2 regions of the Streptomyces sp. NBC_00009 genome follow, and region 2 is predicted to be linked to the other one. Evidence: riboswitches for the same ligand, from Rfam matches in the RefSeq annotation. Region 2 holds a riboswitch; the other holds the start of a gene.

Region 1 (14,621 bases), 1.5 Mb from region 2:
TCGTGCTCGGACAGGGCACGGGCCGCGATGTCCTTGGGCGACATCCGCCCGGGTTCGACGGCGTCCACGGTCTCGGCCGGGCGCACGGACACGGGCGGCAGCGCCAGCTCGCGGCGCAGCCCCTGGGCGGACTCCAGGACGGTGTCGAGCAGCAGTCGTACGCGCATGTCCTCGACGCTGCGGCCCTCGCGCGCCGCCTTGCGGGAGGCCTCGAGCGCCGCCTCCGTCTCGCCGAGCCGGGCCTTGAGCCGCCGCGTCTCGCTGTCGGCGGCGGACAGCTGCGCATGCGTCTCGGCCCGCACGGCCTCGGTCTCGCCGTGGACCTTGCGCAGGGCCGCCTCGCCGCGCTTGACGTCACTGAGCGCGCTGCGCAGCTTGCGGTGGAGGGACTCGGCCTCCTTCTTCGCCGACTCCAGCTCCGCGCGCAGCCGTTCGGTCTCGGACCTGGCCTGCTCACGGGCGGCCTCGACCTCCGCGCGCAGCCGCTCCAGCTCGGCCTTCGTCTCCTCGTCGGCACGCTCGGCGTCGGCCCGCACGGCCTCCTCGCCGGCGGCCGCGACGAGCTTCACCCAGCCCGTGGGCCGCAGCACATAGGCCGCGGCGGCCACGTCGAGGGGGTCGGCGGCGGGCGGCGGCGCCCCGGAGTCCAGGGCGCCGGCGAGCTCCGGCTGGGCCTCTCTGAGACGTTCGCCGATGCGCTGGCGGAAGAGCGTGTCGGTCTCCACGGCGGCGGCCATCGCATTGCCGGCGAACTTGGCGCGCCGGGTCGGGGTGAAGCGCGCATACTGCCGCAACTGGGACGGCAGTTCGGCGACCGTCAGCCCGCCGAAGCCGTCCGAGACGATCTGCACGACCCGGCGCCGCACACCTTCGGGCAACGGCCGGTCGAGCACCTCAGCGGCGCCGTCCCCGGCCTCCCCGCCTTCGCTCTCCACCATCCGTCACCCCAATGTCCGTAATTTCTGGGGGGTCCGCTCCCTCTCAGGAGCCGGCACCCGGCCTGTCCACGAGTTCGACCTGATCCACCGCGTTGCACCAGCGGCAGCGGACCGATTCGATGGTCTCACTGACCACCTCGCGCTCCTCGACCTTCGGGTCACCCGCGAGGTCGAGGTGAACGTATTCGACGACCTTCGACGAGCGGGTCACGTCGAAACGCGTGAGGTTGCCGCAGAGAGTGCAGCGCCAACGGGTCTCGGCGGTCGGCAGGGGAACCGTCATCGGGGCTGTTCGCCTTCTTTCGGGGTCGTACGTTTTCCGTGGTGCGTGGTGTCCGTAACCCTACGGCCTGGCGGGGACCCCCCGCGCGGGCGTCCACAGTGGGGAATCCCGGCAGGCCGTCTGGGCAGGTGTGCACCGTTACGTCATGATCTGGCACATGATCGACAATTGGGGTGCGGCGGCGGGCAGGACGGCCAGGTCGGCCGTCAGGAACCAGCCGGCACCGGTGACGTACGGGCTGATCGCGCTGTGCTGCGTGGCCTTCCTGCTGTCCCCGGCGTCCGGGTTCAACCCCGTCTACGGCACGGGCGACCGGCTGCTCGCCGCGCAGAGCGACTACTTCGCCCGCTGGGGTGTGATCCCCTCCCAGCTGCTCACCGGGTCCCCACGCGCCGCGCTCACCACCGTCACGGCCCTCTTCGTCCACGGCAGCTGGCTGCACCTGCTCGGCAACATGCTCTTCCTGTACGTCTTCGGCGCGATGGTCGAGGAACGTATGGGCCACCTCCAGTTCGCGCTCTTCTACCTGCTCTCCGGCTGCGTGGCGCTGCTCGGCTACGCGATCGCGCACGCGGGCTCCGAGCAGACCCTGGTGGGCGCCTCAGGGGCGATCTCCGCGGTGCTCGGGGCGTTCCTCTGTCTCTTCCCCCGGGCGCGCGTGACGAGCCTGTTCCCGTTCCTGTTCTTCCTGCCGCTGCGGTTTCCCGCGTGGGTCGTGCTGCCGTTCTGGGTGTCGCTCCAGTGGGCGGCGGCCCGGCAGAGCGGCCAGGGGCCGGGAGTGGCCTACCTGGCGCACCTGGTCGGGTTCTCCGTCGGGTTTCTCTACGCGTGGGTGCGCTACAGAGGGAAAAGAGGGGTGCGCGAAGCGCTTCTGCGCAAGGGCGGTGGCGGGAGACGGGCGGGCTAGAGTGAAAGCAGCCCCAGCCACGGCCACCGAGGGAGACAGCCAGCCGTGATCACCGCGATCGTGCTCATCAAGACCAGCGTGGACCGGATCCCCGAGATCGCCGAGTCGATCGCCGCCCTCGACAGCGTCAGCGAGGTCTTCTCCGTGACCGGTACGTACGACCTGATCGCCATGGTGCGCGTCGCGCGCCACGACGACCTGGCGGACGTCATCCCCGGGAAGATCAGCAAGATTCCGGGCGTGGAGGCGACGGACACGCACGTCGCGTTCCGCACGTACTCGCAGCACGACCTGGAGGCGGCATTCGCGATCGGGCTCGACTCCTGATCCTGTCCGCTTGACGACCGAAGGCCGCCCCGAGGGGCGGCCTTCGTCATGTCCGGTGCGGTGCGCGGATCACACCGCGGGGACGCAACGCCCGTCCTCCGTGCGGTAGTTCCAGCGCGCGCCGTCGCGGACCAGCTCGGTGACGGCGCGGACGAAGCGCTCGACGTGCTCGTCCGGGGTGCCGGCGCCGAAGCTGACGCGGATCGCGTTGAGGGACTTCTCGCCGGGCGCGGCCTCGGGCGCCCCGCACTCCCCCTGCGACTGCGGGTCGCTGCCCAGCAGGGTGCGCACGAGCGGGTGGGCGCAGAAGAGGCCGTCGCGTACGCCGATGCCGTACTCGGCGGAGAGCGCGGCCGCGAAGTGCGAGCTGTTCCAGCCGTCGACGACGAAGGAGATGACACCGACGCGCGGGGCGTCGTCGCCGAACAGCGAGAGCACCTTGACCTCGGGCACGGCGGCGAGACCGTCACGGACCTTGCCGATCAGGTACTGCTCACGGGCGACGAGCGAGTCGAAGCCCGCCTCGGTGAGGGCCTTGCAGGCGGAGGCGATGGAGTAGACGCCGATGACGTTCGGCGAACCGGCCTCGTGGCGGGCCGCGCTGTCGTGCCACTCGACGTCCACACCGCCGTCGGCGCGCCGCGCGACCTTGCGGGAGGCGCCGCCGCCGGCGAGGTACGGCTCGGAAGCCTGGAGCCAGTCGGCGCGGCCGGCGAGGACGCCGGACCCGAAGGGCGCGTACAGCTTGTGCCCGGAGAAGGCGACCCAGTCGACGTCGAGGTCCTGGATGTCGACGGGGTGGTGCGGGGCGAGCTGCGCCGCGTCGAGGACGATACGGGCGCCATGGGCGTGGGCCGCGGCGGCGAGCTCACGGACGGGCCACAGCTCACCGGTGACGTTCGAGGCGCCCGTGACGCACACCAGGGCGGGCCCGTAGGGGTCGCGGTCGGCGAGGGCGCTCTCCAGGGTCTGAACGGCCTCGCCGGGCGTGCGCGGCGCGTTCAGGTACGTCACGCGGGCGTCGCGCCACGGCAGGAGCGAGGCGTGGTGCTCGGTCTCGAAGACGAAGACCTCGCAGTCGGCGGGGAGCACGGCGGCGAGCAGGTTGAGCGAGTCGGTGGTCGACCGGGTGAAGATCACCTGGTCGTCCGCGCGGCAGCCGAGGAACTCGGCGACGGTCACGCGGGAGTTCTCGAAGAGGTCGGTCGACAGCTGCGACAGGTACCCGGCGCCGCGGTGCACGCTGCCGTAGTACGGCGCGTAGGCCGCCACGTCGTCCCAGACCCGCTGGAGGGCCGGGGCGCTGGCCGCGTAGTCGAGGGCCGCGTAGGTGACCTCGCCACCGGTGACGAGCGGAACGGTGACATCCCGGCCGAGAACCGGCAGAGCCCCGGGAATTTCACTACAAAGCGACTGGTCGGCGGCAGCGGTGGAGACAGACATGGCGAACTCCCGTGAGAGGTAAGCGAATTGACCACGCCGGAGCTGATGGCTCGACGGCGCAGCCGAAAAGGAAAAGGGGTGTGCGGAGGTGGGGCGGAGATGCCCTATCGCATTCGCTTGCTCACGAGACTGCTCCCTTGAGGACCAGGACCCCAGGGTGTGCAGGGGTCCGCGCTTGCAGAGCACCTTGCTGTGCACTGCCTGGTCTTCACCCGGGGCACCCCGCCACGGACGGAGGGTTGCCGGACAGCGAGCCGGGGCCTAATCGCTGTCACTCATGACCTGCCGAGAAGTATGCCAGTTGATCGCTTCGTCGCAACAGCGTGTCCGCATCCCGGACGGAGCGTGGTGGGGAGGCACCGGCCGGCACCTCCCCACCATCCATGCCTACGCGCTCACGCGTTGCTGGCCGCCACCCAGCGCTCCAGCGTCCGCTTCGCCGAGCCCGAGTCGATCGACTCGGCGGCGCGGGCCATGCCGGCCCGGATCTGGTCGGTCAGCGGGCCCTCGCCGGGCGTGAGAGCGACGAGCGCCGCCGCCGAGTTGAGCAGGACCGCGTCCCGTACCGGGCCCCTCTCACCGTCCAGGAGGCGGCGGGCGACCTCCGCGTTGTACGACGCGTCGGCGCCCCGCAGCGCGGACACCGGCACCAGGTCGATGCCGACGTCCCGCGGGTCGAAGGCCTCCTCGCGCACGGCGCCGTCACGGACCACCCAGATCCGCGAGGTCGCCGTCGTCGTCAGCTCGTCCAGGCCGTCGTCGCCGCGGAAAACGAGGGACGAGTGGCCGCGCTCGGCGAAGACACCGGCCACGATGGGCGCCATCCGCGCGTCGGCGACCCCGACGGCCTGGGCCCGCACCTTGGCCGGGTTGGTCAGGGGACCGAGGAAGTTGAACGTTGTGCGGATGCCCAGCTGGCCGCGCGCCGCCGCCACGTGCCGCAGCGCGGGGTGGAACTTCACGGCGAAGCAGAACGTGATCCCGGCCTCCTCCGCGACCTCGGCCACCCGCTTCGGCGTGAGCTCCAGGTTCACGCCGAGCTTCTCCAGGACGTCCGAGGCGCCGGACGCCGACGACGCGGCCCGGTTGCCGTGCTTGACGACCTTGGCGCCCGTGCCCGCGATGACGATCGCCGACATCGTGGAGATGTTGACCGTCTTGGCGCCGTCGCCGCCCGTGCCGACGATGTCGACCGTGTCGCCCGGGACCTCGATCACGTTCGCGTGCTCGTACATGGCCCGTACGAGGCCGGAGATCTCCTCGACGGTCTCGCCCTTGGCGCGCATGGCCACCGCGAACCCTGCGATCTGCGCGTCCGTGGCCTCGCCCCGCATGATGCGGTCCATGGCCCAGGCCGTGTCGTCAGCGCTCTGGTCGCGCCCTTCCAGGAGACCGTTCAGGATCTGGGGCCAGGAACGGCCCGCCGCGGTGTTGCCTCCTGCGGGGGTCACAGCATTCATCTGCCGCTCCTGGTTTTTCGTGTGTATGGGAACAAGGCCACCCTATCCAGCCCTGAGAGCGGCAAAGAGCCCCGTCCAGTGCCTGGACGGGGCTCTCACCGTGGCGACCATGGGGTCAGGTCAGGTGATCAGTGGTGGCCGTGGCCGCTGGTGATCTCCTTGTACTCCTCGACAGTCGGCTTCGGGATCTGGCTCTCCTCGCCGTACATGCCCTCGGAGAGCTTGGCCCGCAGCTTCTGCGTACCGGACACCTTGCGCTCCACACCGTTCTCGTCGACCGTCGGGCCGACCTCGAGCGGCGCGTACTGCTCGTGCGCGGTGAGGGTGTGCAGGGCGTCGGCACCGAGCGGCTCGTGGACCTCGATGAACTCACCGTGCGGCAGGCGCTTGATGATGCCGGACTCGCGTCCGTGCAGCACCTTGTCCTTGTCGCGGCGCTGGAGGCCGAGGCAGATCCGCTTGGTGGCGACGAAGACCAGCACGGGCACGATGAAGAACCCGATGCGCACGAACCAGGTGATCGCGTTGATCGACAGGTGGAAGTGCGTGGCCCAGAGGTCGTTACCACCACCGACGAGCAGGACGAAGTACCAGCTGATCCAGGCGGCACCGAACGCGGTCCGGGTCGGGACGTTGCGCGGGCGGTCCAGGATGTGGTGCTCGCGCTTGTCGCCGGTGACCCAGGACTCGATGAACGGGTAGACCGCGATGGCCACCAGGACCAGCGGGAAGATGATCAGCGGGATGAACACACCCAGGACGAGCGTGTGACCCCAGAGGTTGATCTCCCAGCCCGGCATGAAGCGGATCAGGCCTTCGGAGAAGCCCATGTACCAGTCGGGCTGCGCGCCGGTGGAGACCTGGTCGATCCGGTACGGGCCGATGGCCCAGATCGGGTTGATCGACGCGATCGCGGAGACGGCCGCGATGACACCGAAGACCAGGAAGAAGAAGCCACCCGCCTTGGCCATGTAGACCGGCAGCAGCGGCATGCCGACGACGTTCTTGTTCGTCTTTCCGGGGCCCGCGAACTGCGTGTGCTTGTGGTAGAAGACCAGGATCAGGTGGCCGACCACCAGGCCGAGCATGATGCCCGGCAGCAGCAGGATGTGGACCGAGTAGAACCGCGCGACGAAGTCGCCGCCCGGGAACTCGCCGCCGAAGAGGAAGAACGACAGGTACGTGCCGACGATCGGCACGGACAGGACCGCGCCCTCCATGAAGCGGACACCGGTGCCGGAGAGCAGGTCGTCCGGGAGCGAGTAACCGGTGAAGCCGGTGAACATGCCGAGGACGAACAGCAGGAAGCCGAACAGCCAGTTGACCTCACGGGGCTTGCGGAACGCACCCGTGAAGAACACGCGCATCATGTGCACGAACATGCCGGCGAGGAAGATCAGCGCCGCCCAGTGGTGGATCTGCCGGATCAGCAGACCACCGCGCACATCGAAGGAGATGTGCATGGTCGAGTTGAACGCCTCGGACATCAGCTGTCCCTGCAGCGGGACGTAGCTGCCGTGGTACTCCACCTCGTTCATCGACGGGTGGAAGAACAGCGTCAGGTACACACCCGTGAGGATGATGATGATGAAGCTGTAGAGGCAGATCTCACCGAGCATGAAGGACCAGTGGTCCGGGAAGATCTTGCGCATGTTGGCCTTGGCCAGGGAGTAGATCCCGAGCCGGCCGTCCGCCCAGTCGGCCACCCGCTCACCGGCGGGCGCCTTCTCGCGCGAGGACGCGTCGTTGGACGGCGTGGTCGAAGTAGTGCTCATCCGCGCTCCCAGAAAGCAGGACCGACGGGCTCTGCGAAGTCGCCGAGCGCCTGCAGGTAACCCTCGCCGTTCACGCCGATACGCAGCTGCGGGAGCGCGTGGCCGGCGGGACCGAAGATGACGCGGGCGCCGTCGGAGAGGTCGAAGGTGGACTGGTGACAGGGGCAGAGCACGTGGTGCGTCTGCTGCTCGTACAGGGAGATCGGGCAGCCCACGTGGGTGCAGACCTTCGAGTACGCGACGACGCCCTCGTGAGCCCACTCGAGCTCTTGCTTGTCCTTGATGTTCTCCGGCTGGATCCGGACCAGCATCAGGGCGGCCTTGCCCATGACCTGCTGGAAGTCCTCGTCCGTCTCCTCCACGCCCTCGGGCTTGGCGAAGGTGAGCGAGCCGACCACGATGTCCGAAGGACGCAGCGGCTCGTTCGTGTTCATGTTGACGAGGAGCTTGCCCTTCTTCCACGCGGTGTGCCGGAGCTTGTCCTCCGGCAGCGGACCGAGGTCACGAAGGAGGACGATGCCGGAGAGCGGGACCATCGCGACCGCGCCGAAGAGCGTGTTGCGGATCAGCTTGCGCCGTCCGAACTGCGACTCCTTGGCGCCCTGCTTGAAGTCCGCGAGGACCTTCGCCTTGACCGCGGGCTCGGCCGAGATCTCGTGACGGTCGTCGGCGACCTCCACGTCGGACATCAGGGTGCGGGCCCAGTGGACCGCGCCCGCGCCGATGCAGAACAGGGCCACGCCGAGGGTCATACCGAGCGCGAAGTTCAGCGCGCTGAGGTGCCCGATCGGCCAGATGTAGACGCTCTTGTCGGCCTTGATCGTCACGTACGAGGCGATGAAGGCGACCGTGGCGAGCATCGAGAGCGTGAACAGGAAGGCGACCACGCGCTCGGAGCGCTTGGCGGCCCGGTCGTCGATGTCCTGGACCCGGTGCTCGTGGGGCGGCAGCCCCGGATCGGCGAAGGGGTCGTCCTTCACCGCGACCGCGCCGTGCGGCTGGTCGGCGTCCTGCGCGCTGGGCAGGTTCTCTTCTGGAATCTCTTGGCTACTCATGACTTCTTGGCCTTTGCGGTCCGAGCGGCGACCCAGACGGCGACGGCGACCAGTGCGCCGAGGCCGAAGATCCAGGCGAACAGGCCTTCACTGACCGGGCCGAGCCCGCCCAGGTTCAGACCGCCGGGGCTCTCGGTGTCGTCGCCGTTGACCGCGTTGATGTACGCGATGATGTCCTTCTTGTTCTTCTCCGGCATCGTGGTGTCGGGGAAGGACGGCATGTTCTGCGGGCCCGTCTGCATGGCCTCGTAGATGTGCTTCGGGCTCACGCCCTCCAGGGTCGGCGCGAACTTGCCGTGTGTCAGCGCGCCGCCCTCACCGGTGAAGTTGTGGCACTGCGCGCAGTTGGTACGGAACAGCTCGCCACCCTTGGCGATGTCCGCACCCTCCGGGCTGACCTGGTTCTTCGTCGGGACGGTCGGACCGGCACCGAGCGAGGCGACGTACGCCGCGAGCTGGTCGATCTCGGCCTGCGAGTAGATGACCTTCTTCTTCGGGATCTGCGCGCCGGGCTGCTGCGCAGGCATGCGCCCGGTGCCGACCTGGAAGTCGACGGCCGCGGCGCCCACGCCCGTCAGCGGCGGACCGTCAGAGCTGCCCTGACCGCCGGTGCCGTGGCAGCTGGCGCAGCCGACGGCGTAGAGCTTCTTGCCCTCGTCGATGGCGAGGGACTGGGCGGTTTCGTCGGCCTGCGCCTTGCTCGCGGGTGCGAACGCGGCGTACAGCCCCCCGGTGGCCGCCAGCGCGAGGAGTAGGACGACGACCGCCGCCAGCGGATGGCGTCGTCGTGCGGAGAGCTTTTTCACGGATTACCCCGGTGTCAGGATCTTCTGCGTCGGTGCTTGCTGGACGAGTCGGTGCGTCGGGATCGACGTACCGGCTACTTGATCAAGTAGATCGTGGCGAAAAGGCCGATCCAGACGACATCGACGAAGTGCCAGTAATAGGACACGACGATGGCTGCGGTCGCCTGCTCATGGGTGAACTTCCTGGCCGCGTAGGTGCGGCCGAGGACGAACAGGAAGGCGATGAGGCCGCCTGTCACGTGCAGTCCATGGAAGCCAGTCGTCAGGTAGAACACCGAGCCGTACGGGTCGGAGGACAGCGAGAGGCCGTCCTTCTTGACCAGCTCGGTGTACTCGAAGATCTGACCGCCGATGAAGATCGCACCCATGATGAAGGTGACGATGAACCATGTCCTGAGCTTCTTCACATCCCCGCGCTCGGCGGCGAACACGCCGAGCTGACAGGTCAGTGAGGAGAGCACCAGGATCGTGGTGTTCGTCGCTGAGAACGGAACGTTCAGCGACTCGGCCATTTCCTTCCAGTGATCTGGCCCCGTCACCGATCGCAGGGTGAAGTACATCGCGAAGAGGGCCGCGAAGAACATCAGCTCGGAACTCAGCCAGATGATGGTTCCGACGCTGGTGAGGTTCGGCCGATTGACCGACGGGTGCGCGTGCCCGGTTTCTACTGTCGTTGCTGTCGCCACGACCGACATTATGTCGGTCGCTTATCTCGCGCTCACTCCGGGGGGTGCCGTTCGGAGTGTCTGTGGGGTGTGTCCAGCCCGTATGGCCCATCAAGGCGGTGTCCGAACCGGTGTTGACGGGGTGTCGGGAGGAGTAGGCTCCGCGCAACGCTTCCCCACCTTGATGAGTCAAAGACGCCGAAGTCTCGGAGGAACGATGCAGTCGACCGCGACGGTCCTGGTCTACAGCGACAACGCAAGCACCCGCGAACAGGTCCGCCTCGCGACCGGGCGCAGGCCCGCCGCCGACGCCCCCGAGATCGAGTTCGTCGAGTGCGCCACGCTCCCGGCGGTCCTCAAGGAGCTGGACCACGGCGGCATCGACGTCTGCGTCCTGGACGGCGAGGCCGTTCCCGCGGGCGGCATGGGCGTCTGCCGGCAGATCAAGGACGAGATCTTCCACTGCCCGCCGGTGCTGCTCCTGATGGGCCGCCCGCAGGACGCCTGGCTGGCCACCTGGAGCCGCGCCGAGGCCGCTGTGACGCTGCCGATCGACCCGGTGGAGTTCGCGGGCGCACTGGCCGCTCTGCTGCGCTCGCGGCGCGCCGTGGAGGCGTAGGGCGCTTCGGCACGCCGAAGGGGCGACCCGCAGCGCTGCCGCGGGTCGCCCCTTCCGTGCGTGGTCCGGAGTCAGAAGTCTCACACCTCGGGGCTCAGCCGGGCCGCCTGAACGCCGCTCCGGCCGCCGTCCGTTGCGACCGCCTGTATGGCGCTGCCCTTCTCCCAGTTCTTCCAGCTGAGGTTCCAGTCGCCGAAGCCGTTGCCGAACGGGTCCATTTGCGCGCCGTTGCTGTTGATGACCTTCACGATGTCGCCGGTGCGTACGGTGTTGAAGAACCACTCGGCGTTGCTGGTGCTCATGCCGGTGCAGCCGTGGCTGACGTTGGCGTATCCCTGCGAGCCCGCGGACCAGGGGGCGGCGTGCACGTATTCGCCGCTCCAGGTCACCCGGGTCGCGAAGTACACGTCCATGTCGTACGAGTCCGACGAGCCCTCGGCGATGCCGATGCTGGTGCTGCGCATGCGTACGAAGCGTTCCTTGCCGAGTACGACCTTGACGCCGTTGCGGGTCTCGAAGCCGGGCTTGCCGGTGGTGACGGGGATCGTGTTGATCACGCGGCCGTTGCGGTAGACCTTCATCGAGTGCGAGCCGGCGTCGGTTATGGCTTCTATTCGGTCGCCGATGGTGAGGCGCAGGGGCTTGGAGGCGCCGCCCCAGAGGCGGTCGCCGACCTTTATGCCCTTGAGGGTGCTGTGCGCCTCCACGGTGGCGCCTGCGGGCCAGTACTCCTCGGGGCGGTAGTGCAGCGTCTTGTCGTCCACCCAGGTCCAGGAGCCCGCCACGGCAGGCTCCGACTCGACCTTCAGGGCCCTCTCGACGACGGCCCGTGCGGCCTTGTCCTTCACGGCGGCGCTGAGTACGGCGGTGACGGGCTGTCCGACGCCGTACTTTCCGGCCTCGGGGCCGAAGGTGACCTTCAGGGCCTTGTTCTTGCCCGGGTGGCCCGTGTCGAAGGTGAGGACCTTGCTGCCCGGCGCGCCGTCTTCGTCCTCGGTGCTCACGCGCACCGTGTAGTGGGCGTCAGCGGCGAGCGGGGCGGTGCTGTGCCACCTGCTGCCGTCGGCGGACAGTTCGCCCGCGACATAGCGGCCTATGGAATCGGTGGCAGTGACATCGGTGATGCGTGCTTCGTCGCCCTCCGAGGTGATCTCTATGGGCTTGTTCGGGTCGGCCTTCTTGCCCCCGGACTCCCCGTTGAAGCTGATCTCGCCCGCCGCGTCGTACGGCTTTGCGGCGAGCGGGTGACTGGAGCTGCCGCAGGCCGTGACGCTCGCACCGAGTGCGGTCACCAGCAGAGTGCAGCCCATTACCGTGCGAATTCTCGGTGAGTGGTTCATGAGCAACACGGTATGAACCCTGGCCGCTCGCGGCGCGTCGATTGGGCCGTCCGAGGCACGGCTGGTGCGGGGCATGGGAAAGGGCCCGGACACTCCGTCAGGAATGTCCGGGCCCTTCGGCGTCGGCCGGTCCCTACTGGGTCCGGTTCTCGCCGCGGTAGTACTCGAAGACCCAGCCCCACAGGCCGATCAGGATCATCGGGGCCGAGAAGTACATCAGCCACCAGCCGAAGATGACGCCCATGAAACCGAGCGCACCACCGATGGCCAGGGCGAGCGGCTGCCAGCTGTGCGGGCTGAAGAAGCCCACCTCACCGGCGTCGTCCGCGACATCGGCCTCCTTGTTGTCCTGCGCACCCGTGTCGAGCCGCCGGGCCGTGAAGGCCAGGTAGTAGCCGACCATGATGCACAGGCCGAAGGCCAGGAAGAGCGCCGTGGTTCCGGCGGGCTCCTTCGACCACACGCCGTAGACGATCGCCATGGCGAGCACGAAGACGCTCAGCCAGATGAACATCTTGCCTTGGACCTTCACTTGCCGGCCTCCTTGCCACCGGAGAGAGCCTGGCCCCCGTGGCCACCGTTCTGGAGCTGGTCCATCGCGGCGATCTCCGGGTGGTGCAGGTCGAACGCCGGCGATTCACTGCGAATGCGCGGCAGGGTGAGGAAGTTGTGCCGCGGCGGCGGGCAGGACGTCGCCCATTCGAGCGAACGGCCGTAGCCCCACGGGTCGTCGACCTCGACCTTCTTGCCGTACTTGGCGGTCTTCCACACGTTGTAGAAGAACGGCAGGATCGACAGACCGAGCAGGAACGAGGAGATCGTCGAGATCGTGTTCAGCGCGGTGAAGCCGTCGGCCGCGAGGTAGTCCGCGTAACGACGCGGCATGCCCTCGACGCCCAGCCAGTGCTGCACCAGGAACGTGCCGTGGAAGCCGATGAACAGCGTCCAGAACGTGATCTTGCCGAGCCGCTCGTCGAGCATCTTGCCCGTGAACTTCGGCCACCAGAAGTGGAACCCGGCGAACATCGCGAAGACCACGGTGCCGAAGACGACGTAGTGGAAGTGCGCGACGACGAAGTACGAGTCCGAGACGTGGAAGTCCAGCGGCGGGGCCGCCAGGATGACGCCGGTCAGACCACCGAAGACGAAGGTGATCAGGAAGCCGATCGTCCAGAGCATCGGTGTCTCGAAGGACAGTGAGCCCTTCCACATCGTGCCGATCCAGTTGAAGAACTTCACGCCCGTTGGTACGGCGATGAGGAACGTCATGAAGGAGAAGAACGGCAACAGCACGCCGCCGGTGACGTACATGTGGTGCGCCCACACGGTCACGGAGAGACCCGCGATCGCGATGGTCGCGCCGATCAGACCCGAGTAGCCGAACATCGGCTTTCTCGAGAACACCGGGATCACTTCGGAAATGATTCCGAAGAATGGCAACGCGATGATGTACACCTCTGGATGGCCGAAGAACCAGAAGAGGTGTTGCCATAGCAAGGCGCCGCCATTACTGGCGTCGAACACATGAGCACCGAACTTGCGGTCCGCCTCCAGGGCGAACAGCGCGGCGGCCAGGACCGGGAAGGCCAGCAGGACCAGCACACCGGTCAGCAGCACGTTCCACACGAAGATCGGCATACGGAACATCGTCATGCCGGGTGCGCGCATGCAGATGATCGTGGTGATGAAGTTGACCGAGCCGAGGATCGTGCCGAAGCCGGAGAAGGCCAGACCCATGATCCACATGTCGGCGCCGATGCCCGGCGAGCGGACGGCGTCCGAGAGCGGGCTGTAGGCGAACCAGCCGAAGTCGGCCGCACCCTGCGGGGTGAGGAAGCCGCCGACCGCGATGAGCGAGCCGAAGAGGTACAGCCAGTACGCGAACATGTTCAGCCGCGGGAACGCCACGTCGGGCGCGCCGATCTGCAGCGGCATGATCCAGTTCGCGAATCCGGCGAACAGCGGCGTCGCGAACATCAGCAGCATGATCGTGCCGTGCATCGTGAACGCCTGGTTGAACTGCTCGTTCGACATGATCTGGTTGCCGGGACGAGCGAGCTCGGCGCGCATGAAGAGCGCCATGAGTCCGCCGATGCAGAAGAACGCGAACGACGTGACCAGGTAGAGCGTGCCGATCGTCTTGTGGTCAGTGGTGGTCAGCCACTTGACGACGACATTCCCCGGCTGCTTGCGCCTGACCGGCAGCTCGTTCTCGTACGAGTCTTCAGCTGCGGCGGCACCCTGGGGTTCGTTGAGGATGCTCACAGGTTGTTCGTCTCCCGGTTCTTCTCGTGGCTCGTCTGCGCGATGCCGGACGGGATGTAACCGGTCTGCCCCTTCTTCGCGAGGTCCTTGAGGTGCTGCTGGTAGCGCTCAGGAGAGACGACCTTCACGTTGAACAGCATGCGCGAGTGGTCGACGCCGCAGAGCTCGGCGCACTTGCCCAGGAAGGTGCCCTCCCGGTTGGGAGTCACCTCGAAGGCGTTGGTGTGGCCCGGAATGACGTCCTGCTTCATCAGGAACGGCACCACCCAGAAGTCATGGATGACGTCGCGCGAGGTGAGGACGAACCGGACCTTCTCGCCCTTGGGGAGCCAGAGGGTGGGGCCGGGGTTCTTCGTCTGCGGGTTCACCGATGCCGGCGTACCGGCCTCGTAGACGCCGCCGGCGTTCGCCGGGAAGTCCTCGATGAAGCGGTCCGGAATGCCGGCCAGTTCCTTCGAGGTCTTCGCGTCACCCGTGGAGCCGGGCACGTTCTCGACGTAGTTGAAGCCCCAGCTCCACTGATAGCCGACCACGTTGACGGTGTGGGCCGGCTTGTCGTCGAGGTTGAGGAGCTTCGACTCGTCTCGTGCCGTGAAGTAGAAGAGGACCGAGACGATGATGAGCGGTACAACCGTGTACAGCGCCTCTAGCGGCATGTTGTACCGCGTCTGCGTTGGTACCTCGATCTTGGTGCGGCTGCGCCGGTGGAAGATGATGCTCCACAGGATCAGGCCCCAG
Region 2 (14,621 bases):
CGTGCAGTACGGCCACGAGCCGCATCGCCGTATCGAGGTTCACGCATCCCAGGTCCACCAGCGGATAGCCGACCTCCCCCGCCGCCGACACGGGGTCGACCCGCAGGGACGGCAGCAGCACGTCCAACACCCCGAGTTCGGCCCGCAGTTGCCCGATGGTCTCCTCGACCACCCGCAGCCGCTCCGCGTCCCGCACCACCATCGCCACTCCTTCACGCCAAGTTCTGCTTTCACCACACAGCGTGACGGGATCGGCTCTACGCTTTCCAGGGGTAGCGGCCCAACAATCCCTTTGTTGCTCTGGGAGTCGATGCACGTGACCGGACCGAAGGACCTCGATCCCGCCTCCCGCCGCGTCATGGTCGGCGAGGAACTCCGCCACGCGAGAGAGCGGGCGGGCCTGACCCAACAGGCCCTGGGTGAACTGCTGTTCGTGAGCGGGTCGTACGTCGGCCAGATGGAGGCGGGCACGCGCAGGATCCTGCCGGACATGGCGCAACGGCTGGACGAGGCGCTGGGGACGGCGGGGTTCTTCGTCCGGCACTGCGTGAAGGCGAACGAGTCGAAGCACCCCGAGCACTTCGCGGAGGCGGCCGAGGCGGAGGCCATCGCGATCGAGATCAGGCAGTACGAGTCGCTGCTGATCCCTGGCCTGCTCCAGACCCCGTCCTACGCCCGCGCGGTCTTCCTCGCCTACCAGCCCACGGCCCCGGAGGAGGCGATCGACAAGCTGGTGGCGGCCCGAATGGAACGGACCCGCCTCCTCGACGATCCAACAGAGCCCTTGTTGTGGGCAGTTCTGGATGAGGCCGCCCTGCGCCGGGAAGTCGGCGGACCTGCGGTGATGGCCGAGGCCCTGCGCCACATCGCCGCTCTGATCGGCAGGCGCCGGGTGATCGTTCAGGTGGTGCCGTTCTCGGCGGGGGCGCACGCATCGATGACCGGCTTCCTCCAACTACTGCACTTCGCTGATGCACCTCCGCTCGCTTTCATCGAAGCGCCCAGCACAGGCCAGCTCACAGACGATCCGGCCACGGTCGCCCGCCATCAGCTGTCCTACGATCTGCTCAGGGCCGACGCACTCACCCCGAAACAATCCCTGGCCCTGATCGCAGCAGTGGCGGAGGATTACGCACATGAAGATCACGCCCCCGGAGCTTGACCTCGCCTCGGCCACCTGGCGCAAATCCACGTACAGCGGCGGCGAAGGCGGCAGTTGCCTGGAGGTCACCCACGACCACCCCGGCCTGGTCCCCGTCCGGGACTCCAAGAACCCCGACGGCCCGAAGCTCGTGCTCCGGGCGGACGCCTGGTCCGCGTTCATCACGGATCTCAAGGGAGAGCGCTAGGGCGCGTCCGCCCGCCCGCCCCGGCAGTGGCGCAAGATCACAAGCAGATTGCGTGGCTGGCGAAGGCGGGTGGTTGCGGGAGCCTCCATCAGTTTTCCGTTCGGCTGCGGACTGGTGGGGGCCGGCTTTCCCCAATGACGGTCAGTGAGTGGGTACGAGTTCAGCAACCCGGTATCTTTCGCGACAACGCAGAGACCAACCGCAAAGAAGAAGCGGCAGCAACAGGCAGGTGGGGGAGGCGGCGGTCGCGGCAGGGCGCGGGCGAGCGGGTTCTTGGGGTGGCAGAGGAGTTGCCCCGGAAGCGAGGCTGATTGGCCCGGATCCGCCAATCTCCCTGTCGAGGGCGGGGTCAGCCAGGGCCGGGCCCCGGTCCACCAGCCATCTGCGGCGGATCTCGGCGGGGTTGGGCAGATTCGGGCCACAAGCTCACTCGGAGCTCAAGTCGCCAGCCCCGAGCGCTCTTTCCAAGGAACGGGAGGCGGGCCTCAACCGCCCTCCCACCCAGGTCCACGCCCGCGCGGCAGCGCTGCGCTCCCCCGGGCACGGGGATGAACCGGCCTCAACTGCCGTATCAGAATGGCCCCATGAGCCACGACCGCGAACACCCGGACGACCGCGTCTTCGTCCGGAGCAACTGGGGCACGAACCGCTACGTCTACAACGCGCGCAACCCCGTCGGACGCGTCCTCATCGTCGGCTCGCTGCTGTTCGCGGCGGGTGCGCTCTACGTGCTGTACCACCCGGACCTCTTCCGGGGCGGCTGGGAGAGTGACGACCTGCGGACCGCGGTGACGGGCGCGACGACGCAGCTGTCGGAGGACCGGGCCGGCCCGGGCACCGACACCGGGCTTTACGAGGACATCCTGACGCAGGACATCGCGCGGCACGGGCAGGGCCCGGAAGACGCCCTCACCGTCACCCTCGCCTCCGACCCGCCCGAATCCACGATCTGGTACGGCGGCACCGAGGACGCCGACTTCTCGGTCACGGCCCGCGGCACCGATACCGCCTTCTGCCTGCACGTCCATGCGGTGCAGCGGCCGAAGGCGATGGGCTACGACGCCGTGGACTTCACCGTCGACGACGGGAGCTGCCCTGGAAGGACCACCGGGGCGCCTTGACGGCGTCCGGCGCTCCACATGCGCCCGCGCGAGCCGTCCCGCATTCTGAAGTTATGGCTGAGAGCACGTTCTCGAAGATTTCCTGGACCGAGTTCCGTCCCGACCAGGGGCGGCTGACCGCCGGCGCCGTGCTGACCGGCGCCGGGATGCTGGTCTCCGCGGCGGGTGTCGGCCTGCTGGTCTATGAGCTGGTCCGCGCGGGCCGCACCTGGACCGGCAGCTGGGAGGTGCCGCCCGGCGAGCTCGCCGCCCGGACCCTCCACCAGGCGCAGAGCGCGGCGCAGGCCGGGCGCGACGCATGGCGCACGTACGAGGAGCAGGCGGTCTGACAACACGCCGTCGGCCCCCGGGACCAAGTGGTCCCGGGGGCCGACAGAGATGTACTTACCGATCCGTCAGGATCAGAAGTCCATGTCACCGCCCGGCATGCCGCCCGGAGCGCCGCCCGCGGCGGCCTTCTCCGGCTTGTCGGCGATGACGGCCTCGGTGGTCAGGAACAGCGCGGCGATGGACGCGGCGTTCTGCAGCGCGGAACGCGTGACCTTCGCCGGGTCGAGGATGCCCTCGGCGATCATGTCGACGTACTCACCGGTCGCGGCGTTCAGGCCGTGGCCGATGGGAAGGTTGCGGACCTTCTCCACGACGACGCCACCCTCGAGACCACCGTTGACGGCGATCTGCTTGAGCGGGGCCTCCAGCGCGAGCTTCACGGCGTTGGCGCCGGTCGCCTCGTCACCGTCGAGCTCGAGCTTCTCGAAGACCGCGGAGGCCTGGAGCAGGGCCACGCCACCACCGGCGACGATGCCCTCCTCGACGGCCGCCTTCGCGTTGCGAACGGCGTCCTCGATGCGGTGCTTGCGCTCCTTGAGCTCGACCTCGGTCGCGGCACCGGCCTTGATGACCGCAACACCGCCGGCGAGCTTCGCCAGGCGCTCCTGCAGCTTCTCGCGGTCGTAGTCGCTGTCCGAGTTCTCGATCTCGGCACGGATCTGGTTGACGCGGCCCTGGACCTGGTCGCTCTCGCCGGCGCCGTCGACGATCGTCGTCTCGTCCTTGGTGATGACGACCTTGCGGGCGCGGCCGAGCAGGTCGAGACCGGCGTTCTCCAGCTTGAGGCCGACCTCCTCGGAGATGACGGTGCCACCGGTGAGGATGGCGATGTCGCCGAGCATGGCCTTGCGGCGGTCACCGAAGCCCGGGGCCTTGACGGCGACGGACTTGAAGGTGCCACGGATCTTGTTGACGACCAGGGTCGACAGGGCCTCGCCCTCGACGTCCTCGGCGATGATCAGCAGCGGCTTGCCGGACTGCATGACCTTCTCGAGCAGCGGAAGGAGGTCCTTCACGTTGCCGATCTTCGAGTTGACGATGAGGATGTACGGGTCGTCGAGTGCCGACTCCATACGCTCCATGTCGGTGGCGAAGTACGCCGAGATGTAGCCCTTGTCGAAGCGCATGCCCTCGGTGAGCTCAAGCTCGAGACCGAAGGTCTGCGACTCCTCGACCGTGATGACGCCTTCCTTGCCGACCTTGTCCATCGCCTCGGCGATGAGCTCGCCGATCTGGGTGTCGGCGGCGGAGATGGAGGCCGTGGAAGCGATCTGCTCCTTGGTCTCGACATCCTTGGCCTGCTCGAGCAGGGCGGCGGAGACGGCCTCGACGGCCTTCTCGATGCCGCGCTTGAGGGCCATCGGGTTGGCGCCGGCCGCGACGTTGCGCAGGCCTTCCTTGACGAGCGCCTGGGCGAGGACGGTCGCGGTCGTCGTGCCGTCACCGGCGACGTCGTCCGTCTTCTTCGCGACCTCCTTGACCAGCTCGGCGCCGATCTTCTCGTACGGGTCCTCGAGCTCGATCTCCTTGGCGATGGACACACCATCGTTGGTGATCGTGGGGGCGCCCCACTTCTTCTCGAGGACGACGTTGCGACCCTTGGGGCCCAGGGTCACCTTGACGGCGTCGGCGAGCTGGTTCATGCCGCGCTCGAGGCCGCGCCGTGCCTCCTCGTCGAACGCGATGATCTTGGCCATGTGAAGTGGTCCTCCCGGACGGGGTGGAAACGCAAACGGACCGTGCTGGTGCCCGCGACGGACGGCCTGCGTGCCGTGTGGTTCCTTGCCCCACCCGGCCTGCGAGCCTCACCGACCCGATCCAAGTTCTGTCACTCTCACCTTCAGAGTGCTAACGCAATGATTAGCACTCGGCCTAGGAGAGTGCAAGCGCCTCCGGCAGACACGCGGTCCCCGCGGACGGCCTGCGCGGGCCGCGCGTGCACGCACGAGAGGCCCGCACCCCTCGCGGGGTACGGGCCTCTCGGCGTGAGTGTGTCGGTGGCCGATCGCGCCGAGATCAGACGGCGAGCTTGACCATGTCCGCCTGCGGACCCTTCTGGCCCTGCGAGATCTCGAATTCGACTCGCTGACCCTCTTCAAGGGTGCGGTATCCGTCCATCTGGATGGCGCTGTAGTGGACGAATACATCCGCACCACCGTCGACCGCGATGAAGCCGTACCCCTTCTCCGCGTTGAACCACTTGACGGTGCCCTGAGCCATGACTAACTCCCCTATTACTGGCCCTTGCACAGGCCCGCACTTCGCGGACCCGGGTCAGACCTCACGCCCCATTGGTTGGAGGTGTGCGCCGGAACGCGTCGACCGCGGCTGAATGTATCTGCCCAACTGCCCTCTGCAACAGGTCAATCGGACGAGAATTCTGGGCGCGGCAGAGCGGTAATAAGCGGCGGAGTCATTGGATTCCGGGGCAACTCGGGCCCGACAAATGCCACGAACACCCGATAAGGGCGGGGCACTTTGGCTGCTTCTTGTCGGGCGGCGGCCGACTTCATATATGCGCTCGGCACAGGCGCGAAGCTCGCTTCCCAACTCTACCGCGCTCAACCATGCAGAATTGCCCCCTCCGTTTCTCTCGCGGAGGGGGCAATTCAGGTAACGCTGAGTACAGTCGCGGTGGTTCAGCCGCCGGCGACGGCCGGGATGATCGAGACGCCCGCGCCTTCCGGCGTCGCCGTCTGAAGGCCCTGCTCGAAGCGCACGTCGTCGTCGTTGACGTACACGTTCACGAAGCGGCGCAGCTTGCCCTGGTCGTCCAGGACGCGGGCCGCGATGCCCGTGTGGTTCTTCTCCAGGTCGGCGATGACCTCGGAGAGGGTCGTGCCCTCGGCGGCGACCTCGGCCTTGCCGCCGGTGTAGGTGCGCAGGATGGTGGGGATGCGGACGTTGACGCTCATGGGGGCTGCAGCCTTTCCGTGCGGGTGTCGCGGGAGTGCGCGGGTCTTCAGTGGGCGAGGCCCGCGTCGCGGAACGCGTCCAGGCTCGGGCGGATGGTGGCGGTCGCCTGGGACGTCTCGGCGACCGCGTCGAGGGTCTTGAGGCCGTCGCCGGTGTTGAGGACGACGGTGGTGAGCGTCGGGTCGATCAGGCCGGCCTCGATCAGCTTCTTCGTCACGCCGACCGTCACACCGCCCGCGGTCTCCGCGAAGATGCCCTCGGTCTGTGCCAGGAGCTTGATCGCCTCGACGACCTGCTCGTCGTTGACGTCCTCCACGGCGCCGCCGGTGCGGCGGGCGATGTCGAGGACGTACGGGCCGTCGGCCGGGTTGCCGATGGCCAGGGACTTGGCGATCGTGTTCGGCTTCTGCGGCCGCACGACGTCGTGGCCGCCCTTGTAGGCGACGGACACCGGCGAGCAGCCCTCGGCCTGGGCGCCGAAGAGCTTGTACGGCTTGTCCTCGACGAGGCCGAGCTTGATCAGCTCCTGGAGGCCCTTGTCGATCTTCGTGAACTGGGAGCCGGACGCGATCGGGATGACCAGCTGGTCCGGGAGCCGCCAGCCGAGCTGCTCGCAGATCTCGAACGCCAGGGTCTTGGAGCCCTCGCCGTAGTACGGGCGCAGGTTGACGTTGACGAAGCCCCAGCCCTCGCCGAGCGGGTCGCCGATGAGCTCGGAGCAGAAGCGGTTGACGTCGTCGTAGTTGCCCTCGATGCCGACGAGTTCGCCGCCGTAGACCGCGGCCATGACGACCTTGCCCTGCTCCAGGTCGTGCGGGATGAACACGCAGGAGCGGAAGCCGGCGCGGGCCGCGGCGGCGCCGACGGCGCCGGCGAGGTTGCCGGTGGAGGAGCAGGACAGGGTGGTGAAGCCGAAGGCGCGGGCGGCCTCGATGGCCTGGGCGACGACGCGGTCCTTGAAGGAGTGCGTGGGGTTGCCGGAGTCGTCCTTGACGAACAACTTGCCCTGCTCGACGCCGAGTTCACGGGCGAGGTTGTCGGCCTTGACGAGCTTGGTCCAGCCGGGGTTCAGGTTCGGCTTCTCGGCGACGTCGGCCGGGACGGGCAGGAGAGGGGCGTAGCGCCAGATGTTGGCGGGTCCGGCCTCGATCTCCTTGCGCAGCGATTCGGGGTCGCCGGCCGGCAGGTCGTAGGAGACCTCGAGCGGCCCGAAACACTCGGCACAGGCGAAGATCGGTCCGAGCGGGAAGCTAGTGCCGCACTCGCGGCAGGAAAGCGCCGAGGCGGGTCCGAGATCAACGGAAGTGGTGGTGGCGACAGTCTGCGCAGCCATGATGGCGAGGCCCTTTCTCCTCATCTTCCTCGCGGCGCATCTCGCCACGAGACGGAATTGGCACCTTCCCCACCTGGACCTCGACAAGGTCGGCGGGAGGGTTGCCGGGACTTCAACGGGCCGTATCCCTCTGTCCCTCTGGATGAGCGCTATTCGGTTGTTGAGCTGGCACTTGATCACTCAAGCGCGGCCGGCGACCCCGACATGCGATGGTCACCGGCGTTGTTCAAGACTGTAACCGAAGGCCTGGACGCTTGAGATAGTCGTCCGAACCGCGAGATGGATCACAGTTCGTGATCGGACAGTTCAGACAGTGAGGAGCCGCGCACCGTGCTGGAAGAAGTAGAGCGCTGGCTGAGCAGGCGTTCCTGGTCGGTGTCGGACCGCCCGCTCCCTCGGCTGATCGCCGCGAAGCGCGCCTCGGGCACCTCGGTGAGCGTGGTACTGCCCGCGCTGAACGAGGAGGAGACGGTCGGCGAGATCGTCGCGGAGATCCGCCGCGCCCTGATGACGGAGCGGGTGCCGCTGGTCGACGAGCTGGTGGTGATCGACTCGGGCTCGACGGACCGTACGGCCGAGGTCGCGCGGGCCGCCGGGGCGCGCGTCGTGCACCGGGACGCGATCCTGCCGAGGATCCCGGCCGTGCCCGGCAAGGGCGAGGTGCTGTGGCGCTCGCTGCTCGTGACGGGCGGCGACATCGTCTGTTTCGTCGACGCGGACCTGAAGGAGTTCTCCGCGGACTTCGTCTCGGGGATCGTGGGCCCGCTGCTCACGGATCCCGGCGTGGACTTCGTGAAGGCGATGTACGACCGCCCGCTCGGGTCCGCCGCGGGCCAGGGGGGCCGGGTCACGGAGCTGGTGGCGCGCCCGGTCCTCAATCTGCACTGGCCGCTGCTTGCGGGGTTCGTGCAGCCGCTCGGCGGCGAGTACGCGGCCCGCAGATCGCTCCTGGAGCGCCTGCCGTTCCCCGTCGGTTACGGAGTTGAGCTCGGTCTTCTCGTCGACGCGCTGCACACGGTGGGCCTGGACGCGCTCGGGCAGGTCGACGTGGGGGTGCGCAAGCACCGGCACCAGGACGGGCAGGCGCTCGGGCGGATGGCCGCGGCGATCTACCGCACCGCGCAGCTGCGGCTCGCGCGCGGGCACCTCGTACGCCCGGTGCTCACCCAGTTCGAGCGCGGGGAACAGGGATTCGAGCCGCGCACGCACGACGTGGACACCGAGGAACGCCCCCCGATGACCGAAATCGCCGAGTACGCGGAGCGCCGCGTGGCGTAGCCGGGGGCAATCGTATGTTTTGCCTACATTGCCCTTTATGTGGCTCAGACAAGTTACGGGTGAGCGACGGCTGCGCGCAGCCGCGACCCGCACCGCCGGGGCGTTCGTCGTCACGGCCACCGCACTGACGGCGCTCGGCATCGCGGCCCCCGCCTCGGCGGACGTGGTCCCGCCGTTCACGAAGCGCTACGACACATCGCTGTACGGCGACTTCGTGACGGCCGGGGTGCCGCGCACCTGCCCGAAGGCCCGGCGCGGCGGGGGCGACCCGTGCACGTCGGTCGTCACGGCCAAGTGGCAGCAGGCCCGCCCGACCCCGCCGCACGGCACGGAGCCGGCCAAGACCGGCGACTCGCACACGCTCCTGTACGGCGGTCTCGCGGCGGCCCTGGGCGGGCTCGGCGTCCTCGCGGTGGCGGCGGCGCGCAGCCGGTGTGGCTGACCCACGCGGGTAACCGTCGCGGCAGGCGAACGGCGGATCGTATACGGCCGGGCTCCCACGGAGTCCGGCCGTACGTTTGAGCGTTTGCGGGCCGGGCTACGTTTGCCCGTATGGCTTCCACGCAGGGTGCACAGATCCTCGTCGCGTCCAACCGCGGTCCGGTCTCGTACGAGCTCGGGGCCGACGGGACGCTCGACGCGCGGCGCGGCGGGGGCGGGCTCGTCTCCGGGCTCTCCGCGATCGGCCCCGACGCCGACGCGCTCTGGGTGTGCGCAGCGCTCGGCGAGGGCGACCGGGAGGCCGTGCGGCGGGGCGTCGGGGAGCCCGGCGTGCGGATGCTCGACATCGACCCGGGCGTGTACGCCGACGCGTACAACGGCATCGCGAACTCGGTCCTCTGGTTCGTCCACCACATGCTCTACCAGACGCCCCTGGAGCCGGTCTTCGGGCCGCAGTTCCGTGCGCAGTGGGCGTCGTACGAGGCCTACAACCGGGCGTTCGCCGAGGCGCTGGCCGCGGAGGCCGGGCCGGGCGCCACGGTCGTCGTGCAGGACTACCACCTGGCGCTCGTACCGGGGATGCTGCGGGAGCTGCGCGGCGACCTGCGCATCGGACACTTCTCGCACACCCCGTGGGCGCCGGTCGACTACTTCCGGATGCTGCCGGACGACATCGCCGGGCAGCTGCTGCGCGGGATGCTGGGCGCGGACCGGCTCGGGTTCCTGACGCGGCGCTGGGCGGACACGTTCACGGCGTGCTGCGAGGCCGTGGTGGGCGGCACGTTCGGTACGGAGATCGGGGTGCACGGCCTGGGCGCGGACGCGGACTTCCTGCGGGAGCGCTCGCGCCGCCCCGACGTCGAGGAGCGGCTCGCCGCGCTGCGGGAGCAGATCGGCGGCCCGGACCGCAAGGTGATCGTCCGCGTGGACCGCACGGAGCTGTCGAAGAACATCGTGCGCGGCCTGCGCGCGTACGGGCTCCTCCTCGATGAGCACCCCGAGTGGCGCGAGCGGGTGGTGCACGTCGCCTTCGCGTACCCGTCACGGCAGGACCTCGCGGTCTACCGGGAATACACCGACGAGGTGTCCCGGGTCGCCGAGGAGATCAACTCCCGCTTCGGTACGGAGAGTTGGACCCCGGTCGTGCTCCATGTGAAGGACGACTTCGCCCGCTCCCTGGCCGCGTACCGGCTGGCCGACGTGGCGCTGGTCAACCCGATCAGGGACGGCATGAACCTCGTCGCCAAGGAGGTCCCGGTCGTCTCCGACGAGGGCTGCGCGCTGGTCCTGTCGCGGGAGGCGGGGGCGTACGAGGAGCTGGGCGACGACGCGCTCGTGGTGAACCCGTACGACGTGTCGGCGACGGCCGAAGCCCTGCACGCCGCGCTGCTCATGGGCGACGGGGAGCGTGCCGAGCGCACGAAGCGGCTCGCCGCCGCGGCGACCGCGCTGCCGCCCGCCCAGTGGTTCCTCGACCAGCTCAACGCGCTGCGGGGCTAGACCCGGGGGGTAGGTCCGGGAGGGGATAGGTCCGGGAGGGGTCAGGTCCGGGAGCTCATCGCCCGGGCCAGGCCGGACAGCAGCCCCACCACTCCCTCCGGCCCGTCCACCACCACGTCCGCCCGTTCCGCCAGCTCCGTGACCTCCGAGCTGCCGCTGCACACCAGCAGGCCCGGCACCCCGTCCTTGCGGAGCTCGTCGACGGCGGCGAACGCGGGCAGGTCACCGAGGTCGTCGCCCCCGTAGAGGACCGACGTCGCGCCCACCTCCCGTACGTACGCACTGAGCGCGGCGCCCTTGTCCATGCCGGGCGGCCGCAGTTCCAGGACGAGGCGGCCGGGCTCGACGATCAGGCCGTGCCGGGCCGCGAGGTCGGACAGAGGCGCGCGCAGCGCCTCGAACGCCGCCTGCGGGTCGGCCGCGCGGCGCGTGTGGACGGCGACGGCACGGCCCTTCTCCTCGATCCAGGTGCCGCGCCAGGCGCCCACGGACTCCAGGACTCCGGGCAGTTCGGCGCGGACGGCCGCGACGCCGGGGTGCGGGGCGGGGGCGTGGACCGTGCCGGTGACGGCGTCCCAGCGCTCGGCGCCGTAGTGGCCCAGGACCACGAGGTGTTCGAGGCCGGGGATGCCCGCGAAGCCGCCGTGGCGCACGGCAACGCCTGCGGGGCGGCCGGTGATCACGGCGACGGACGCGACCTGCGGTGCCAGCGCGGCGAGCGCGTGGACGGCGCCCGGGTGGGCGCGGGCCTGTTCGGGGTCGGGCACGATCGGCGCGAGCGTGCCGTCGAAGTCGAGCGCGATCACGGCCCGCGCGGGGTCCGAGAGGAGTGCGTCGAGGCCGTCACGCCCGGCGGAGGTCACAGGCGACGGCAGGTCGTGCTGCTGAGGGCTGCCCATGCGCCGAGCCTATCCGCGGGAGGCGGACCGTACTCCTGGCGTGCGGGTCAGCGTTCCTCGCGGCGCGCGTCCCGTACCCGGCGCAGCCGGTTGACGGTGACCGGGTCGTGGGCGAGGGCCCTCCGGTCGTCGAGGAGCGCGTTGAGCAGCTGGTAGTAGCGCACCGGGGCGAGCCCCAGCTCCTCGCGCACGGCGCGCTCCTTGGCCCCGGCCGACGCCCACCCGCGCCGCTCCAGGGCGAGGACGCCCTGCTCACGGGGGGACAGGGCGACGTCGGACGTCTCCTCGGCGGACTCGGGCTCGGGCTCGGGCTCGGACTCTGGCTCTGCGTACGGCGGTTCGCTCACGGCAGCGACGCTACTCCGCGTTCTCCGCCGCGTCGGCCGAGCGCTGAAGGCGGCCGAGGGTGGCGCCCGGGTTGCCGTTGGGGCCGACGGCCGAGCCGATCTCGCGCTTGATGCCGGCGCTGACCTGGGCCCAGGACGTCTTGCCGACGGGGTAGAGCTGCGAGTTCGGCAGTTCGCCGAGGAACTTCGAGAGCTTCTGGTCGCGCTTGTCGTCGGCCATCGTGTCCGACGCGGAGTTGGTGACCGGCAGGAGGTCGTACTCGCGCGAGAAGTCGAGGACGTTCTTCTCGCTGTAGACGAAGTCGAGGAACTTGCCGACCTGGTCCTTGTGGCCGTTCTGCCGGAACGCCATCATCCAGTCGGCGACGCCCATGGTCGACCGGGCCCTGCCGTTGATGCCGGGCATCGGCACCGTGCCGAACTTCACGCCCTTCTTGGCGGCCATCTGCATCAGCGTCGGGTGCCCGTTGAGCATGCCGACGTCACCGCGCGTGAAGGCCGCGAAGGCCTGTGCGCGGTCGAGCTTGGCGGGCGGGGTCGGACCGGTGAGGCCCTGGCCGACCAGGTCGTCCTTCAGCCACTCGAAGGTCTTGACGTTCTGCGGGGAGTCGAGGCTGTAGGTGCCGACGTCGTCGGTGTACCCGGAGCCGCCGCTCAGCATCCACATCATCGTCTCGGCCTGCGCCTCCTCGCGGCCCAGCGGGAGCGCGTAGGGGATCTTCACGCCGCGCGCCTTGAGGGCCTTGGCGTCGGCCTGGAGCTGGGCCCAGGTCTGCGGCGGGGTCAGGCCGGCCTTGGCGAAGAGGGTCTTGTTGTAGAACAGCAGCCGCGTGGAGGACGCGAAGGGCATGCCGTACTGGACGCGGGAGACCTCACCGGCGTCGGCGAGCTGCGGCAGGAAGTCGGACTGCACGGGGATGGAGAGCAGGTCGTTCGCGCTGTAGAGCTTGCCGCTCGCGGCGTAGTCGGAGTACGCGCCGATCTGCGCCATGTCGGGCGCGTGGCCGTCCGCGACCATCTTCTTGACCTTGGCGTCGACGTCGCTCCAGGAGTAGACGCTGACGTCGACCTTGATGCCGGGGTTCTTCTTCTCGAAGGCGGCGGACAGCTTGTCCCAGTACTTCTGGGAGCTGTTCGCCGGGGAGTCGCCGTAGTCGGCGGCCACCAGCTTCAGGGTCACGTCGTCGGAGCCCGGGCCCCCGCAGGCGGCCAGCGTCGCCGCCATGCCGAGCGCGGCCATCGCCGCCGTCAGACCTGTCATGCGCCGCTGCACAGCCGGTTCCCACCCTCTTGATGTCGCTCGTCCGGATTTCGGACCCGGAATACTCAGGTCCGGAGACAAGGTCTACACCACACGGGTTTCGCACCCGCAACGGGCCTTCGCCGCGGACCCGGAAAACGCATCATCCGTACACATCGACGCAAGATCCGTGCAAGTGGACTAGACCTCTCACCGGTTGAGGCGCGAGACTGTCTCCGTGAGACATGTCATCGCCCTCGATGTGGGCGGCACCGGAATGAAGGCCGCGCTGGTCGGGGCCGACGGCACCCTGCTCCACCAGACGCGGCGCGCCACCGGCCGCGAGCGCGGGCCCGACGCGGTCGTCGAGACGATACTCGGCTTCGCCGCCGACCTGCGCGCGTACGGCGAGGAGCACCTCGGGGAGCCGGCCGCCGCGGCCGGCGTCGCGGTGCCCGGCATCGTCGACGACGAGCACGGCATCGCCCTGTACGCGTCGAACCTCGGCTGGCGCGACGTGCCGATGCGCAGACTGCTGAGCGAGCGGCTCGACGGCATCCCCGTCGCCCTCGGCCACGACGTGCGCACCGGCGGCCTCGGCGAGGGGCGGCTCGGCGCGGGCAAGGGCGCGGACCGCTTCCTGTTCGTACCGCTCGGCACGGGCATCGCCGGCGCCATCGGCATCGGCGGCCGCATCGAACCCGGCGCGCACGGCTCGGCGGGGGAGATCGGCCACATCGTCGTACGCCCCGGCGGTACGGACTGCAGCTGCGGCCAGCGCGGCTGCCTGGAGCGCTACGCGTCCGCCTCGGCGGTCTCGCTCGCCTGGGCCGAGGCCACCGGCGACCCGGAGGCGGACGCCGCGGACTGCGCCAAGGCCGTCGAGTCCGGTGACCCCAGGGCGCGGCAGGTCTGGCTGGAGGCCGTGGAGGCGCTCGCCGACGGGCTCGTCACGGCGCTCACTCTGCTGGACCCGCGCACCCTGATCATCGGTGGCGGTCTGGCCGAGGCGGGGGAAACCTTGTTCACACCACTGCGGGCCGCCGTCGAGGAACGCGTGACGTTCCAGAAGCTGCCCACGATCGTCCCGGCGGCCCTCGGGGACACCGCCGGCTGCCTGGGCGCGGGCCTGCTCGCCTGGGACCTGCTCGCCCGGTCCACCGATTCCACGGAGGTAGTCGCCTGATGGCCGCTCTGAATGTTCTCTCCGGCGCCCGCGTCGTCCTGCCGGCCGGCGTCGTCGAGAACGGACGCGTGATCGTGGACGGCGCGAGGATCGCCGGCAGTGCGCCGGCCGGCGCCCCCTCCACCGATCTCACCGGCCACTGGGTCGTGCCCGGCTTCGTCGACATGCACAACCACGGCGGCGGCGGGGCCTCCTTCACCTCGGGATCGATCGACGACATCCTCAAGGGCGTCCGCACGCACCGCCTGCACGGCACCACGACGGTCGTCGCGTCCTTCGTCACCGGCGAGACGGACTTCCTCACCCAGCGCGCGGGCCTGCTGTCCGAGCTGGCCGAGCAGGGCGAGATCGCGGGCATCCACTTCGAGGGCCCGTTCATCTCCCCGTGCCGCAAGGGCGCCCATGACGAAACGCTCCTGCGCGACCCCGACCCGGCCGAGGTCCGCAAGCTGCTCGACGCGGCGCGCGGCCAGGCCAAGATGCTCACCCTCGCCCCCGAACTCCCCGGCGGCATCGACTCCGTACGCCTCCTCGCCGAGCACGGCGTGATCGCCGCGATCGGCCACACCGACGCCACGTACGCGCAGACCGTCGAGGCGATCGACGCGGGTGCCACCGTCGCCACGCACCTCTACAACGCCATGCCGGCCATCGGCCACCGCGCCCCGGGGCCCATCGCGG

The links. A riboswitch is a leader RNA that binds a small molecule or an ion and turns the genes downstream of it on or off. The one in region 2 is predicted to bind S-adenosylmethionine.
Region 1: linked by a shared signal. The riboswitch ahead of OHA58_RS26395 (aminotransferase class V-fold PLP-dependent enzyme) and the one ahead of thrC (threonine synthase) in region 2 are both predicted to bind S-adenosylmethionine.

What each region holds. Positions count from the first base shown of each region.
Region 1 is NZ_CP108312.1:5,844,444-5,859,064, reverse strand. Features, by position in the region: gene OHA58_RS26415 (NYN domain-containing protein) at 1-938, opposite strand, end outside; gene OHA58_RS26410 (hypothetical protein) at 982-1,221, opposite strand; gene OHA58_RS26405 (rhomboid family intramembrane serine protease) at 1,367-2,128, shown strand; gene OHA58_RS26400 (Lrp/AsnC family transcriptional regulator) at 2,174-2,455, shown strand; gene OHA58_RS26395 (aminotransferase class V-fold PLP-dependent enzyme) at 2,525-3,898, opposite strand; SAM riboswitch class IV at 4,065-4,181, opposite strand; gene trpD (anthranilate phosphoribosyltransferase) at 4,294-5,358, opposite strand; gene OHA58_RS26385 (cytochrome bc complex cytochrome b subunit) at 5,487-7,133, opposite strand; gene OHA58_RS26380 (Rieske 2Fe-2S domain-containing protein) at 7,130-8,188, opposite strand; gene OHA58_RS26375 (c-type cytochrome) at 8,185-8,994, opposite strand; gene OHA58_RS26370 (heme-copper oxidase subunit III) at 9,069-9,689, opposite strand; gene OHA58_RS26365 (hypothetical protein) at 9,877-10,278, shown strand; gene OHA58_RS26360 (Ig-like domain-containing protein) at 10,359-11,618, opposite strand; gene OHA58_RS26355 (cytochrome c oxidase subunit 4) at 11,752-12,150, opposite strand; gene ctaD (cytochrome c oxidase subunit I) at 12,147-13,883, opposite strand; gene coxB (cytochrome c oxidase subunit II) at 13,880-14,621, opposite strand, start outside.
Region 2 is NZ_CP108312.1:4,327,147-4,341,767, reverse strand. Features, by position in the region: gene OHA58_RS19710 (hypothetical protein) at 1-202, opposite strand, end outside; gene OHA58_RS19705 (helix-turn-helix domain-containing protein) at 317-1,162, shown strand; gene OHA58_RS19700 (DUF397 domain-containing protein) at 1,137-1,349, shown strand; gene OHA58_RS19695 (hypothetical protein) at 1,934-2,470, shown strand; gene OHA58_RS19690 (hypothetical protein) at 2,524-2,799, shown strand; gene groL (chaperonin GroEL) at 2,872-4,497, opposite strand; gene OHA58_RS19680 (cold-shock protein) at 4,817-5,020, opposite strand; gene OHA58_RS19675 (MoaD/ThiS family protein) at 5,440-5,715, opposite strand; gene thrC (threonine synthase) at 5,763-7,049, opposite strand; SAM riboswitch class I at 7,067-7,198, opposite strand; gene OHA58_RS19665 (glucosyl-3-phosphoglycerate synthase) at 7,380-8,327, shown strand; gene OHA58_RS19660 (hypothetical protein) at 8,365-8,769, shown strand; gene OHA58_RS19655 (trehalose-6-phosphate synthase) at 8,880-10,268, shown strand; gene otsB (trehalose-phosphatase) at 10,310-11,167, opposite strand; gene OHA58_RS19645 (DUF3263 domain-containing protein) at 11,215-11,433, opposite strand; gene OHA58_RS19640 (extracellular solute-binding protein) at 11,525-12,775, opposite strand; gene OHA58_RS19635 (ROK family protein) at 12,993-13,940, shown strand; gene nagA (N-acetylglucosamine-6-phosphate deacetylase) at 13,940-14,621, shown strand, end outside.